Pseudobacter ginsenosidimutans: one gene and its partner. The main gene of each other region encodes a partner of the protein of the gene in region 2 in a complex. Links are inferred from orthologs where the notes say so. Each region holds a gene or a part of one and is shown on either strand. Other genes may lie near its edges.

What was found. Proteins that work in one complex are often made in the same cells at the same time.
Region 1: the proteins of pheS (region 2) and pheT are in contact, whole or in part, in a crystal structure (PDB 6P24), measured with the Escherichia coli proteins. The link is inferred for Pseudobacter ginsenosidimutans from one-to-one orthologs.

What each region holds. Positions count from the first base shown.
Region 1 is NZ_CP042431.1:2,675,554-2,680,603, forward strand. The notes cover bases 1,929-5,050. They hold pheT (phenylalanine--tRNA ligase subunit beta), read left to right. Parts: upstream 1,929-2,328; coding sequence 2,329-4,773; downstream 4,774-5,050. Other genes in these bases: FSB84_RS10910 (hypothetical protein), read left to right, coding at 1,929-2,247; FSB84_RS10920 (hypothetical protein), read left to right, coding at 4,789-5,050. Outside these bases: rny (ribonuclease Y), read right to left, coding at 1-1,227; FSB84_RS10900 (hypothetical protein), read left to right, coding at 1,425-1,649; FSB84_RS10905 (hypothetical protein), read left to right, coding at 1,649-1,888; more of FSB84_RS10910, read left to right, coding at 1,918-1,928.
Region 2 is NZ_CP042431.1:1,247,127-1,254,962, reverse strand. The notes cover bases 2,760-5,654. They hold pheS (phenylalanine--tRNA ligase subunit alpha), read left to right. Parts: upstream 2,760-3,640; coding sequence 3,641-4,669; downstream 4,670-5,654. Other genes in these bases: ispG ((E)-4-hydroxy-3-methylbut-2-enyl-diphosphate synthase), read right to left, coding at 4,746-5,654; FSB84_RS05005 (arginase family protein), read right to left, coding at 2,760-3,572. Also shown: FSB84_RS30920 (hypothetical protein), read left to right, coding at 1-463; FSB84_RS05015 (nucleotidyltransferase), read left to right, coding at 467-937; dacB (D-alanyl-D-alanine carboxypeptidase/D-alanyl-D-alanine endopeptidase), read right to left, coding at 1,023-2,411; more of FSB84_RS05005, read right to left, coding at 2,436-2,759; more of ispG, read right to left, coding at 5,655-6,743; FSB84_RS04990 (tetratricopeptide repeat protein), read right to left, coding at 6,917-7,543; FSB84_RS04985 (VWA domain-containing protein), read right to left, coding at 7,540-7,836.

The DNA.
Region 1 (5,050 bases), 1.4 Mb from region 2 along the record:
CATTTCATCGTGGTGGGCGCCGATGGCGTTCACCACTGCGGGGTTCTCGCCGTATTTCTCAGCCAGCTTGGCTCCGAGGAGGGCGTGGCTTAATTCTGTTTCTTCATCAGGAACCTTGCCAATATCGTGCAGGAGGCCTGCGCGTTTGGCGAGTTTGGGATTGAGACCAAGTTCTGCAGCCATGATTCCGCAGAGGTTGGCCACTTCGCGGCTGTGCATCAGCAGGTTCTGGCCGTAGGAAGAACGGAAACGCATCTTACCCACCAATCTTACCAGTTCCTTGTGCAATCCGTGAATACCCAGTTCGATCACAGTGCGTTCGCCGATTTCCATTACCTGCTCTTCAATCTGGCGGCGGGTTTTCTCAACCACTTCTTCGATACGGGCGGGGTGGATACGGCCGTCAGCTACGAGACGCTGAAGGCTGAGGCGTGCAATTTCACGACGGAGCGGGTCGAAGGAAGAAAGAATGATCGCTTCCGGAGTGTCGTCAACAATCAGATCCACACCTGTAGCGGCTTCGATGGCGCGGATATTACGTCCTTCACGACCAATGATCTGACCTTTTATTTCATCGCTTTCCAGGTTGAAAACCGTGATGGAGTTCTCGATGGCCTGTTCTGCTGCTGTACGCTGAATGGATTGGATGATGATCTTGCGGGCTTCCTTGTTGGCTTTCTGCTTGGCGTCGTCGATGATCTCCTGCTGCAAAGCCAGGGCCTGCGTATGTGCTTCCTGTTTGAGGCTTTCTACCAGTTGTGATTTTGCCTCGTCGGCTGTGAGGCCTGCAATCTTTTCAAGTCTGCGGATATGTTCTTCCTGGTGCTTTTCCAGTTCTGTCCTCTTCAGGTTAACAACTTCGATCTGGCGGTTCAGATTATCTTTTATGGCGTCGTTTTCCTTGATCTGCTTCTCTGTCTGTTCTACTTTCTGATTGATGCTTTGCTCTTTCTGCCTGATCCTTCCTTCTGCTTCGTTGATCTTCTTGTTTCTTTCCAGTACCTCTTTGTCGTGCTCTGCTTTCAGTTGTACAAATTTTTCCTTGGCTTCGAGCAGTCTTTCTTTTTTCAGGTTCTCCGAGTTGGTCTGGGCGTCTGCTAAGATCTTTTTGGCCTGTGATTCAGCATCTTCTACCTGCTTCTGAGTGTTCTTGGCGAAGATGAATTTACCCGCTACAATACCTACAGCCAGCGAGACTCCTCCAATTATATAGGTTAATGCATCCATTTTGTTTAGAATGTTTTATTAGTTCTACCATATTATATGACCCCGATATGTATAGTAATTTCTCCATACGTGAGGCTAATGTGCGAAAGTAAGGAAATTACGGAATGATTCCCGGAACTGAACATTAGAAGGGCAATAATTGTTAGGGCCGCAGCTCTATTCGTATTAATTTTGCTTCACACCAATGCCTGTCCTTTATGAGATTCCCCGCTCTTACCAAACGTAGTATAACATTGCTGGCGGCCATTTTGATACTGTTCACCGCCTGTAAGATCACGCTTTTATCGGCCTATGACCAGGTAACGGACAATGTGCTGTCTGAAATGCAGCAGTCCACCACCGCCTTTTTTGTGAAATATGAAACCACACCTTCTGCCCCGGAACTGAAATACCAGAACCAGCAGGCGTTCTACCAGGGCTGATGACCAGCTCCCGTACGCTCCGGATCCGCAACAGCGCCATTGAGAAGAACAGGCCGATGATCACCATGCTGGACCTGCTGGATGAGAATATCATGCTCATGGATTCCCTGCACAAACTAAAACCAGATGGCCTTCTCGCTCCCCATGATGTTCGCCTGCTCAAAAGTGCTTTCGAGAGCCAGTATACTGCCATGTTCAAATTTGTGATGGCCCTTAAGAGCAGGGCTGCCGCTCAGTAACCTTATTCATTCATCACTTTACATCAGCTATGAACCTCAATATCTCCAACCTGGCCAAAGACATGCTCAATGCAGCCAAACCCATTCTCAACGATTATTGGAAAGAAGTAAAACCCTATGTTGAAAAGGAAAGCAAAGCTTTTGCGCAAAACCTTGCGATGATCGCCAAACTGAAACTTCAGGGAAAGATCACCCGTGAAGAAGCGCTGATCCATATTCAGATCCAGCGGAACTCGTACCGGGCAGTACTAACCGCAGTGGAAGGCCTGGGCATCCTGATGGTGGAAAAAGCGCTCAATGCAGCCATCGGCGCTATCAGGAATGCAGTGAACACTGCCATCGGATGGAGTTTGCTCTAAGCCCCTCAAGGAACTTCAACCGCCAAACATTACCTTTGCGGGGAAGCCAATTGGAGTTAATCACAATATATCAATTCACGGATGACTATTTCTTATAACTGGTTACACGAATACCTGCCGGCAACTATTGAACCTGAAAGATTGAGCAAGATCCTGACTTCTGTTGGACTGGAAGTGGAAAGTCTTGAAAAATATGAAAGCCTGAAAGGAGGGTTGCAGGGGCTGGTAATTGGTGAGGTGCTTACATGCGAAAAACATCCCAACGCCGATAAGTTATCTGTTACCACTGTTAATATCGGAAGCGGTGAACCGCTTCAGATCGTTTGTGGGGCACCGAATGTTGCTGCCGGTCAAAAAGTGATCGTGGCACCTGTGGGCGTTACCATCTATCCGTTAGGTCATGATCCCATCACCATGAAAGTGGCCAAGATCCGCGGAGTGGAAAGTCATGGAATGATCTGCGCCGAAGATGAGATCGGATTGAGCGATAACCATGCCGGCATCCTGGTGCTTCCTGCAGAAGCCAAAACCGGAATGCCTGCCGCCAACTATTTCCAGCTGTATACAGATTGGATCTACGAGATCGGCATCACACCCAACCATATGGACGCCATGAGCCATATCGGTGTAGCACGTGATGTGTGTGCTTATATGAGCCATCACGACAAAAAGGATTTTCGCGTGAAATCCCCGTCAGTGAACGCTTTCAAGGCCGATAACACCAGTCTTCCCATCACTGTGGAGATCGAAAACAATGAAGCCTGCCAGCGATACAGCGGCGTATCTGTTTCAAATATCACTGTAAAGGAAAGCCCTCAGTGGCTGCAGGATAAACTGCGCGCTGTTGGCCTTCGTCCTATCAACAATATCGTAGACATCACCAATTTTGTTCTGCACGAAACCGGTCAGCCATTGCATGCGTTCGATGCAGCTGCCATCACGGACAATAAGGTGATTGTAAAGAATCTCGCGGAAGGGACTCCCTTCATTACGCTGGATGAGAAAGAAAGAAAACTGAGCGCTGAAGATCTGATGATCTGCAATGGTGCTGGTGAAGCGATGTGTATTGCCGGCGTGTTCGGTGGTATCAAAAGTGGTGTGAAAGAAACTACCACCAATATCTTCCTGGAGAGCGCCTGGTTCAACCCAACGGATATCCGAAAAACATCTTTCCGTCATGGTTTGAGAACAGATGCTGCTGTCCGTTTCGAGAAGAATATCGATATCAGCAATACGGTGAACGCGCTCAAACGCGCTGCACTGTTGATCAGGGAACTGGCAGGAGGCGAGATCAGTTCTGAACTGGTTGACCTCTATCCACAACCGAAAGAGAAAGCGGCGGTGCAATTGAAATATCATTTTCTCCGCAAGCTGAGTGGTAAGAGCTATCATTTCGATTCTGTGAAGAAGATCCTCGCCAGCCTTGGCTTTGAAGTGATCAAGGAAGGGATGGACGATCTCTGGATCGCTGCTCCATACTGGAAGCCTGATATTACATTGCAGGCAGATGTGGTGGAAGAGATCATGCGGATAGACGGGCTCGACAATATCGAGATCCCTGCCGCGATCACGCTGTCTCCTTCAGTGGAAGCCGACCGGTATAAATATCTCTACAAAGAAAAAGCCTCCAATTACCTTGCAGCAGTTGGATTCAACGAGATCTTCACCAACTCCATCACCAATGCCGCTTACTTTGATGAAGCGGACCTCGGCAATGCAGTGAAGCTTCTCAATAACCTGAGCGCTGTGCACAATATCATGCGCCCCTCCATGCTGGAAACCGGTCTGGAAGCCATTCTGCACAACCTCAACAGGAAGAACCAGGACCTCCGGTTCTTCGAGTTCGGTAAAACCTATTCTACTTCCGGCTCCGGCAAGTATGAAGAGCACGAGCATCTCTGCGTATACATTACCGGCAATGTGGAAGAACAGAGCTGGAAATCCAAGGCTGTGGCTGCGGATCTCTATCATCTGAAAGGTATCGTGGCAAGGATATTGCAACTCTGCGGAATAAGCAAAGTGAGCTGGAAAGCGGCGGAAGACAATACTGCTGCCAAAGGCAAGCTGGTGAATGCCCTGCAGGTGTTGATCGGGCAGGATGTGATCGCTGAACTGGGGATGGTGAGCAATACAGAACTGAAACGTTTCGATATCAAACAAGCCGTTTTCTATGCAGACTTCGACTGGCAGCAAATGCTGAAGTTCATGGCGAAGCAAGACCTGAAAGTGAAAGAACTGGCCAAACAGTTGCCGGTGTACAGGGACCTGGCCATGATCGTTCCAAAAGCCCTTGCTTATGCTGAAGTGGAGAATGCAGTGAAGAAAGCGAAGCTCGACAAGCTCCAGCGCATACAGTTATTCGATGTTTTCGAAAGTGAAAAGATCGGTTCCGATAAGAAATCACTCGCCATCAGCTTTACTTTCCTGGATGAAGAAAAAACTTTAACGGACAAGGAGATCGATGGCATGATGAACAAGATCATGGACGCCCTTGAAAAAGACCTGAAAGCCGAGATCCGGAAATAGTTAAAAATTTATCCCATGTCGCAGACAGAGTCATTGAAACGGTTCAATGAAAAATTGCAGCTTGTGGTGCAACAGTACCAGGCTATGCAGCGGGAGAATGTCCGGTTGCAAAAGGAGCTTCAGGATCTGAAAGGGAAGGAGGAGCTGCATGTATCACAGATCTCCGAGCTGGAGAACAAGGTGGCGGCGTTGAAGATGACGGCCGGTCAGATAGAAGTTACTGACAGGAAAGAATTGGAGAAAAAGCTGAACCTCTACATCCGGGAGATAGACCGGT
Region 2 (7,836 bases):
GACAAATATTGTTACAATAGTTGTCGTTTTGTACATTTGTTATATGTCAAAATCAGACGATAAAGGCAGAAGGGTAATACTTGCTTTCTGGAAATTAAGAAGCAAAGACAACTTTGAAGTGTATTCAAATTTGAAGCATTTCACTGCTTCCTATCCCGAGTATAGTTACAATACTATCAACAACTATCTTTCCAAAGCAAAAAAGCCATTCGAAACTGAGGATTTGCGAATTGAAAGAATGCCTGTCATTACAAAACCAATAGCTACCAAATCAACCTTTAGAATGGTACCAGTAGTTCAAAAGAGACAACTCCATAGTTTTGATCAATCGAAAGAAGATCTCGATTATTGGTTATCCCGGTCAGTGAAAGAAAGGGCAGCTGCTGTCACCTTCATAATATCTCAATCATTACAACCCGGTGCAAAGTTGAATAAGGCTGCCGTTTCAAAAAGAAAAATCTAACTCATGATTCTTGCCCAGGACTTTGAAGAATTTGTAGCATTATTAAATAAACACGGAGTTCAGTACATGGTGGTAGGCGGGTATGCCCTTGCATTTCACGGAAAGCCACGTCATACCGGAGACCTTGATATTTGGATCGGGATTTCAAAGAAGAATGCGGATAAGATGTTAGATGTGCTTAAAGAATTTGGATTGTCCGCACAGGGATTTACGAAAGATGATTTTCTGAAAGAGGGTTATATGACTCAAATCGGATATCCTCCACTTAGAATCGATATTTTGAATTCAATTGATGGAGTAGACTTTAAAGATGCCTATAAAAACAAGGAAGAGGTTGATCTCGATGGACTCATTATAACCTATATCGGTCTTCAGGATTTTATTAAAAATAAAGAAGCGTCAGGAAGGTTGCAAGATATCAATGATATTGCTTCACTTCAAAAGAAGGGGAAAAGTAAAAATGGTAAGAAGTAGAGTGTGATGAGTTTTTCCTATCAATTTTACTTTCTTTTCCTATCAGATTGAGAGGAAAAACCAGAAATCCTGATAGGAAACTGCGTTAGTTCTTTCTCCTGATCTCCGTTAGAAATCCTTCTACCTTCCTCCTGATTGCCACCGAACTTCCATTATGATTATTCACCAATATAGAAAAGATCAGTGTCTTACCTTTTTCTGTCATCAGGAAACCGCTGAGTGCCACTACTCCACGGAGCGTGCCGGTCTTGGCATAAATATATCCGCTGTCTGAGAGATAGTAATTCTTCAAAGTTCCGGTACCACCTGTGGCAAGGATATTTTTCAATCGATCCATCCCATACTCCTTTTCCATTTTTTGCAGCAGCACTACAAAATCCTGGGGTGTGAAAAGATTCATTCTGCTCAGTCCGCTGCCATCCGCCCAGGCGGGGGATTGCGGCAGATCGTTCAGCACAGTTTTCATCATGGTGTCGATCACTTTCTGTTCATTGAATTCCCTGAACAGCTCATAGCTCACCATCTGCAAACATTGTTCTGCAAAAAAATTATCACTGCGGTGCATCATCGGTCTCAGCATGGAATCCAGGGGCTGCGACAAAATACTGTTGACGCCGAGCAATTGTATACCACCCGCACGATCGAACCTCCTTCGTGTAGCCGGTGGTGTTTCTGCTATCTCTTTTCCAATCACTTCAGGAATGAGCTCCAGTGCGGATTGTATGCCATTGGTCACAAAAGGCACATACCTCGATGCTTTTTTTTCGAGTCCCTGCGTGATAAAAAATGTATTGGCATTCAGCTCGCGGCCAACGCGGAAGCGGCGTGAAGTATCTTCTGTAAAGCGAACCTTCCAGTTCACTTCGGGATTGGAATAAATACTGGGCGATGGAACAAAATCAGGATTGCTGCTGCCGGTGGTATCGTTGTTCTCCTGCACCCATTCTACTACGTTGCCATATACAGGCAATGCACTGCGTTCTACCATGTAATCATCTGCATAATCATCCCAGCTCCATCCTTCGCCCCAGGCGGTGGTTTTCCATTTGGGAGGATTGATGTAAAGATTCTTTTTCGACTGTTGCAGAAAACTGATCACAGGTTGTTGTTTGTAATCAGGATGCAGTAAGGTAGGATCTCCGGTTGGCGATAAAAAGATAGCGGTATCGTTCTCGAAATAATTAAGTCCAACAATGCTATCGCCCAAATATTTCATGGCTGCATAGCAACTGAGCAATTTGGTATTGCTGGCGGGTGTGAAATATTTTTCAGCCTGGTAGCTGTACAGGTACTTACCTGCTGCCGGATCATAAACGGCAACACCTACCTGAGCGTTTTGCAAAGTGGAATCGTTCAGCAGGTGTTCTGCTACGTAATCCTGCTTCACAGCGCTGCCCTGGGTAATGGGGCGTGTACTGGTACAGGCAGATGCGAACAGGGCTATGGCCAGGAAGCTCCAGAGACTAATTTTCATAACACCAATATAGCAAATTCTGACTTAGCTTCTTTCCTGCGCGCGCAGCCAGCGTTCCGGGATCTCGTTGCTGCTGGCCAGCAGGTAGTCTTTGTAGGAGCAGGCGATGAATTGCTGATCGGGTAATTGCATCCACCAGCGACCAGTGCGTTTGCTTTGGAGGAAAACAGTTTCGATCTCTGCAAAAGCGATAGTGAACTCGTTGAAGGATTCTTTTTCTTCGAGTTTCGCTTCACGTTGTCCGCGGCTGCGTCCATCGATGAGGTACCAGAGCATATGGCTGATCTGTTTGGCAGTGAGATTGTCGCGGTCTTTCTCATGCATATAGCCGTAAATGCCCACGGTGTCTATATTTGGACTAAGCCCTGCATATCGCATGAGGATGCAGGCTTCTTCGCCATTGAAGCCGTTGGGGGTAATGTCATTGGCTGGGGCGAATGCATGTGCGATGGCTGCTATATCGAAACTGAAGAGTTTGGCATTGCGGATCACCGGTTCCATTTCTTCGATGGCTTCTTTGATATGACCCACGCGGAAACAATCGAACCGGAGCTTGTCCATAGTTTCCAGCATACGCGGGTGGACATAGTAACTCTGGAATCCGATATGATTATAATGCTTGATGAAATTGGGTTCGCCGGTGAGCATTTCCATGAGGAAATTTTTGTCGCGCTGACGGCTATCGATATCCAGATCGATGAGAGCGTCCACGCAGGCGGCTTCGATGATCTGTTCCTGGTCTGCATACACGCGGTATTGCGCCATGGTAAGATCGTGTGTGCCTCCGAGTATCACCACCAGTTTGCCTGCGGAGGTGAGGGCGCTCACCACGGTTTTGAGGGCGGCATAGGTATCGTTGAGGGAGGCGCCGCGTTTTACGTTACCCACATCGGCGATGTGGACATCCGTATGCCAGTAAAAAAGCTGGTAAAATTCAGCCCTGATGGTATCCGGGGAATCTGTGCTGTGAATATTGATGCCTGCCCCGCGGGAGTCTCCGCAGCCCACCAGCACGATGTCTGCCAGTTCCAGTTCGGGCATCGCTTCTTCATAAACGTCAATGATCTTGCCAAACTGTCCATCCTTATAATCCTCGTCCAGTGAGAGCATGGCCCGGTTGATGGGTTCCAGGAAGTCACTTATGTTCAATATATCCGACATGGCTGCAATATAAACCGAAAGTTGGAAATTGATATCGGCCAGCGCCCTTACTTTCTTATCTTTGCCACATGGAGCAATTGTTACAACAGATCGCAGCTTACAAGCTGGAGATTGAAAATACCCCCACCAATGGAGCCGATTCATTGGAAGCCTACCGTATAAAATTCTTAGGTACCAAAGGTATTGTCAAGAACCTCTTCGCTGAAATGAAGAATGTTCCGGCAGACCAGAAAAAAGAATTCGGACAGGTATTGAACGAATTCAAACAACTGGCTGAAGGAAAATATGAAAACTGGAAAGAGCAGCTGGGCGGAGGATCACAAAAGGCCGCTTCTATCGATGTAACCCTTCCCGGTGATTCACTTACACTCGGAACACGCCATCCGATCAATTTATTCCTGAATCATGTGATCAGTATCTTCAACCGTCTCGGCTTTTCTACTGCTGAAGGTCCGGAGATTGAAGACGACTGGCATAATTTCACCGCCCTCAATATCGCTGAAAACCACCCTGCACGCGATATGCAGGATACATTTTATATCCAGCAGAACCCTGACTGGGTGCTGCGTACCCATACGAGCAATACCCAGATCCGCAACATGGAGAAAGGCGTATTGCCGCTGCGCATCGTTTGTCCCGGCCGCGTTTACCGCAACGAGACTATCAGTGCACGCAGCCATTGTTTCTTCCACCAGATCGAAGGATTGTATATCGATGAGAACGTATCTTTCGCTGACCTGAAGCAAACACTTTATTTCTTCGTGCAGGAAATGTATGGAAAGGATATCAAGATCCGGTTCCGTCCCAGCTACTTTCCCTTCACCGAGCCCAGTGCAGAAATGGACGTTCAATGTCTGATCTGTCATGGCGAAGGTTGTGCTGTGTGCAAGCGCACCGGCTGGCTGGAGATCCTGGGATGCGGCATGGTGCATCCGAAAGTGCTGGAGAATTGTAAGATCGATCCGAATAAATACACAGGTTTCGCATTCGGTATGGGGATCGAAAGACCAGCGATGCTGAAATATGGCATCAATGATATCAGGTTGTTCAGTGAGAATGATGTGCGGTTCCTGAATCAGTTTACGCCGATCACTTAGCGGGATAGTTCATCCCTCAAAATAAAAAGCGGCGATCTGTTTTGTGCAGATCGCCGCTTTTATTTTTGAGTATTTTCTATGCCGGTTCTACCCAGGCTTCGTTTTCTTTCAATAAGTTGATCAGCTCTTCCACGGCAATGGCGCTGTCCACATTTCTTTTTACCACTTCTTTTCCTTTATACAGCGTGATCTTGCCGGGGCCGCTTCCCACATAACCGAAATCCGCGTCCGCCATTTCGCCGGGACCATTCACGATACAACCCATGATGGCGATCTTCACACCTTTCAGGTGGTTGGTAACAGATCGGATCTTAGCCGTTGTTTCCTGCAGATCGAATAATGTACGGCCGCAGCTCGGACAGGAAATGTATTCTGTTTTGGAGATACGCGTACGCGTTGCCTGCAATATGGAGAAAGCAATATTGTTCGTCCATTGGTTATGATCCTTTACCGGCAGATAAGTGCGGCCATTGGTTTGAAGGCTTTCCTTCTTTGCATTGGCGCCATAGCCCAGGCAAATACCATCTCCCAAACCATCAAGCAGGAGCGCACCTGTTTCTGTAGCAAAATGAATGAGATGTTCGTCCGGCGTTTGTCCATTACTGTCAGTGATCAATACAACCGGATTCTTGATGTTCTGCTGGTGCAGCTCCACAAACATGCGACGTACGGCCTGCATGGCGTTCTTGCGGGTACTGCTGAGACAGAGCACTACTGATGCATCGTTGGCCCAGGTCCCATCCTGTTGCTGGTCCAGCACCTGCTCGGGCCTTCCATAGCAATCCACCATTACAAAATTCAGGTGTCGGTTACGATGGGGTGAATCGGCAAATTCAGCGGCGCTGAAAATGGGGAAATATTTGGATGGATCATTGGCATTGGCCAGTGCATCCGGATAAACGATCACTTTGAGTGTGCCGGGCAAATGGAAGTCGAGCACATTGTTGCCGGTGAAAACATAGTCGGCAGCGGCATCATTGATATTCCATTTGTCTGTATTGGCGTCGTAGTTGTAGCCGATGCTCTGCAGGTGTTGCGGAGTGATATTGTCCAGCCTGCTGAGATCAGCGACCACTACCGGCACCTGTTTGCCGCCGATATTATCAACGGCGAAACTGTCTCTCCGCGCGTAGGAGAAAGGATCATAACTGAGCTTCTCAACGGGCGGCACTTCAAATGAAGCGGATGCAGGTTTTGTATATCTTTTTACCAGGTCCTGGCAAACGGGGATCTCGAATTCCGGATCTTCCGTGAGCGATACGCGGATAGTATCTCCGATCCCATCTTCCAATAAACTTCCGATACCGATGGCTGATTTGATGCGGCCATCTTCTCCATCGCCGGCTTCGGTTACCCCTAAGTGTAAGGGGTAGATAAGACCGAATTCATTGTTCATGGTTTGCACCAGGAGGCGGTAAGCCTGCACCATCACCAGGGGATTACTGCTCTTCATGCTGAGCACGATATTGTGATAATCTTCAGCGCGTGCGATGCGCAGGAACTCCATAGCTGATTCTACCATACCATTGGCGGTATCGCCGTAGCGGCTCATGATACGGTCGCTGAGTGAGCCGTGGTTGGTGCCGATGCGCATGGCTGTTCCGTATTCCTTGCAGATCTTCACCAGTGGCGTGAAGCGGTCGCGGATACGTTCGATCTCTTCTGCGTATTCGGCATCGGTATAATCGATCTGTTCAAATTTCTTCTTATCAACATAATTGCCTGGATTCACGCGCACTTTCTCAATGATGCGGGCTGCTATTTCAGCGGCATTGGGCGTGAAGTGGATATCGGCTACAAGCGGCGTGTGATAGCCGCGTTTGTGTAATTCATTCTTTATGTTGAGGAGATTCTCTGCTTCTTTTTTGCTGGGAGCTGTGATGCGCACCAGTTCGGCGCCGGCCTCAATGCAGCGGATGGTCTGCTCTACTGTGCCGATGGTGTCCATCGTATCCGTGGTGGTCATGGTCTGTACACGGATCGGGTGACCGTTTCCCAGGAGGAGGTCGCCGATCTTCACTTCTACGGTCTTGATTCTCTTGTATTCTGTTAATGAGTCGCAGTAAAGCTGCATGAGGTTTTCAAATTGTGGGTACAAAGGTAATGAAATATCGGAGGGTGGCCGTCGCTCGCGTCCCCGCGAGTGACTTGTATTTGCTCGTCTCCCGGCGAGCACTGTGTTCGGCAGAGGCGATCAAATATAACTAACTCGCCAGAGGCAGGCGAGTGGCGGCACTCAGAGTGTCTCTACCAGTCTTTTTCAGGCTGAGATCCCGACCTGGAACGGTTTTGCTGCATTTTTTCCTGGATCTCCTGCTCTTTTTGCTGGAGCGACTTGAGTTGTTGTTCCAGGCGTTTCTTATTGGTCTTCGGTTCCTGTTTTTGCTTTTGGTCTTTTTGCTGCTGTTTGGGTTTGTCTTCCGGTTGTTTTTGCGACTGCTGTTGTTTCCGCAGTTCTTCCAGCGCTTTCTGCAGGTTCACGCGCGTGTCTTCATCATTGGGATCGAGGCGCAGCGCTTTTTTGTAGGCGTCGATACTTTCCAGCAGTTTCTTTTGTTTGGAAAGCGATACGCCCATATTGTACAGGCTTTTTTGCCGGAGCTGCGAATTGTCCGGATTATTGGTCAGGCTGTTATTGAAGTCTTTTTCGGCTTCTGCGAATTCATTCTTCCGGAAGCGGGTATTGCCGAGGTTGAAATTGGCGGTGGAGTTCGAAGGATTCTGTTGAACAGCTTTCGAATATTCTTTTTCCGCATCACTGATCTTGCCTTTCTTGTAAAGTTGATTGCCTTTCCGGATGGCGCTATTCTCTGTCTGCGCCAGCAAGGTGTTGGAACAAATTACAAAGATGATTATGGTGATCAGTTGTTTCATGCGGTTTTGAAGCTGCGTTCAGGATAAAAGAATTCTCCGATCAGGAAGAGTAATGCTAACGCGATGAACCATTGGAAATAGCTGGTGTATTCGCGTAATGAATTATCCCCGGTGGCTGTTTTTTCTATTTTATCGAGTTGTGTATCCAATGCTGTTACAGCATCATCAGGCTCCGAAAGACGAACATAGATGCCGTTTGTATTGGCTGCCAGTTGTTGCAATTCGGGTTCGTTCAATTTGGAGATAACGGTATTGCCATTGGCGTCTTTCTTGAAATCATTGGTGGAAGGATC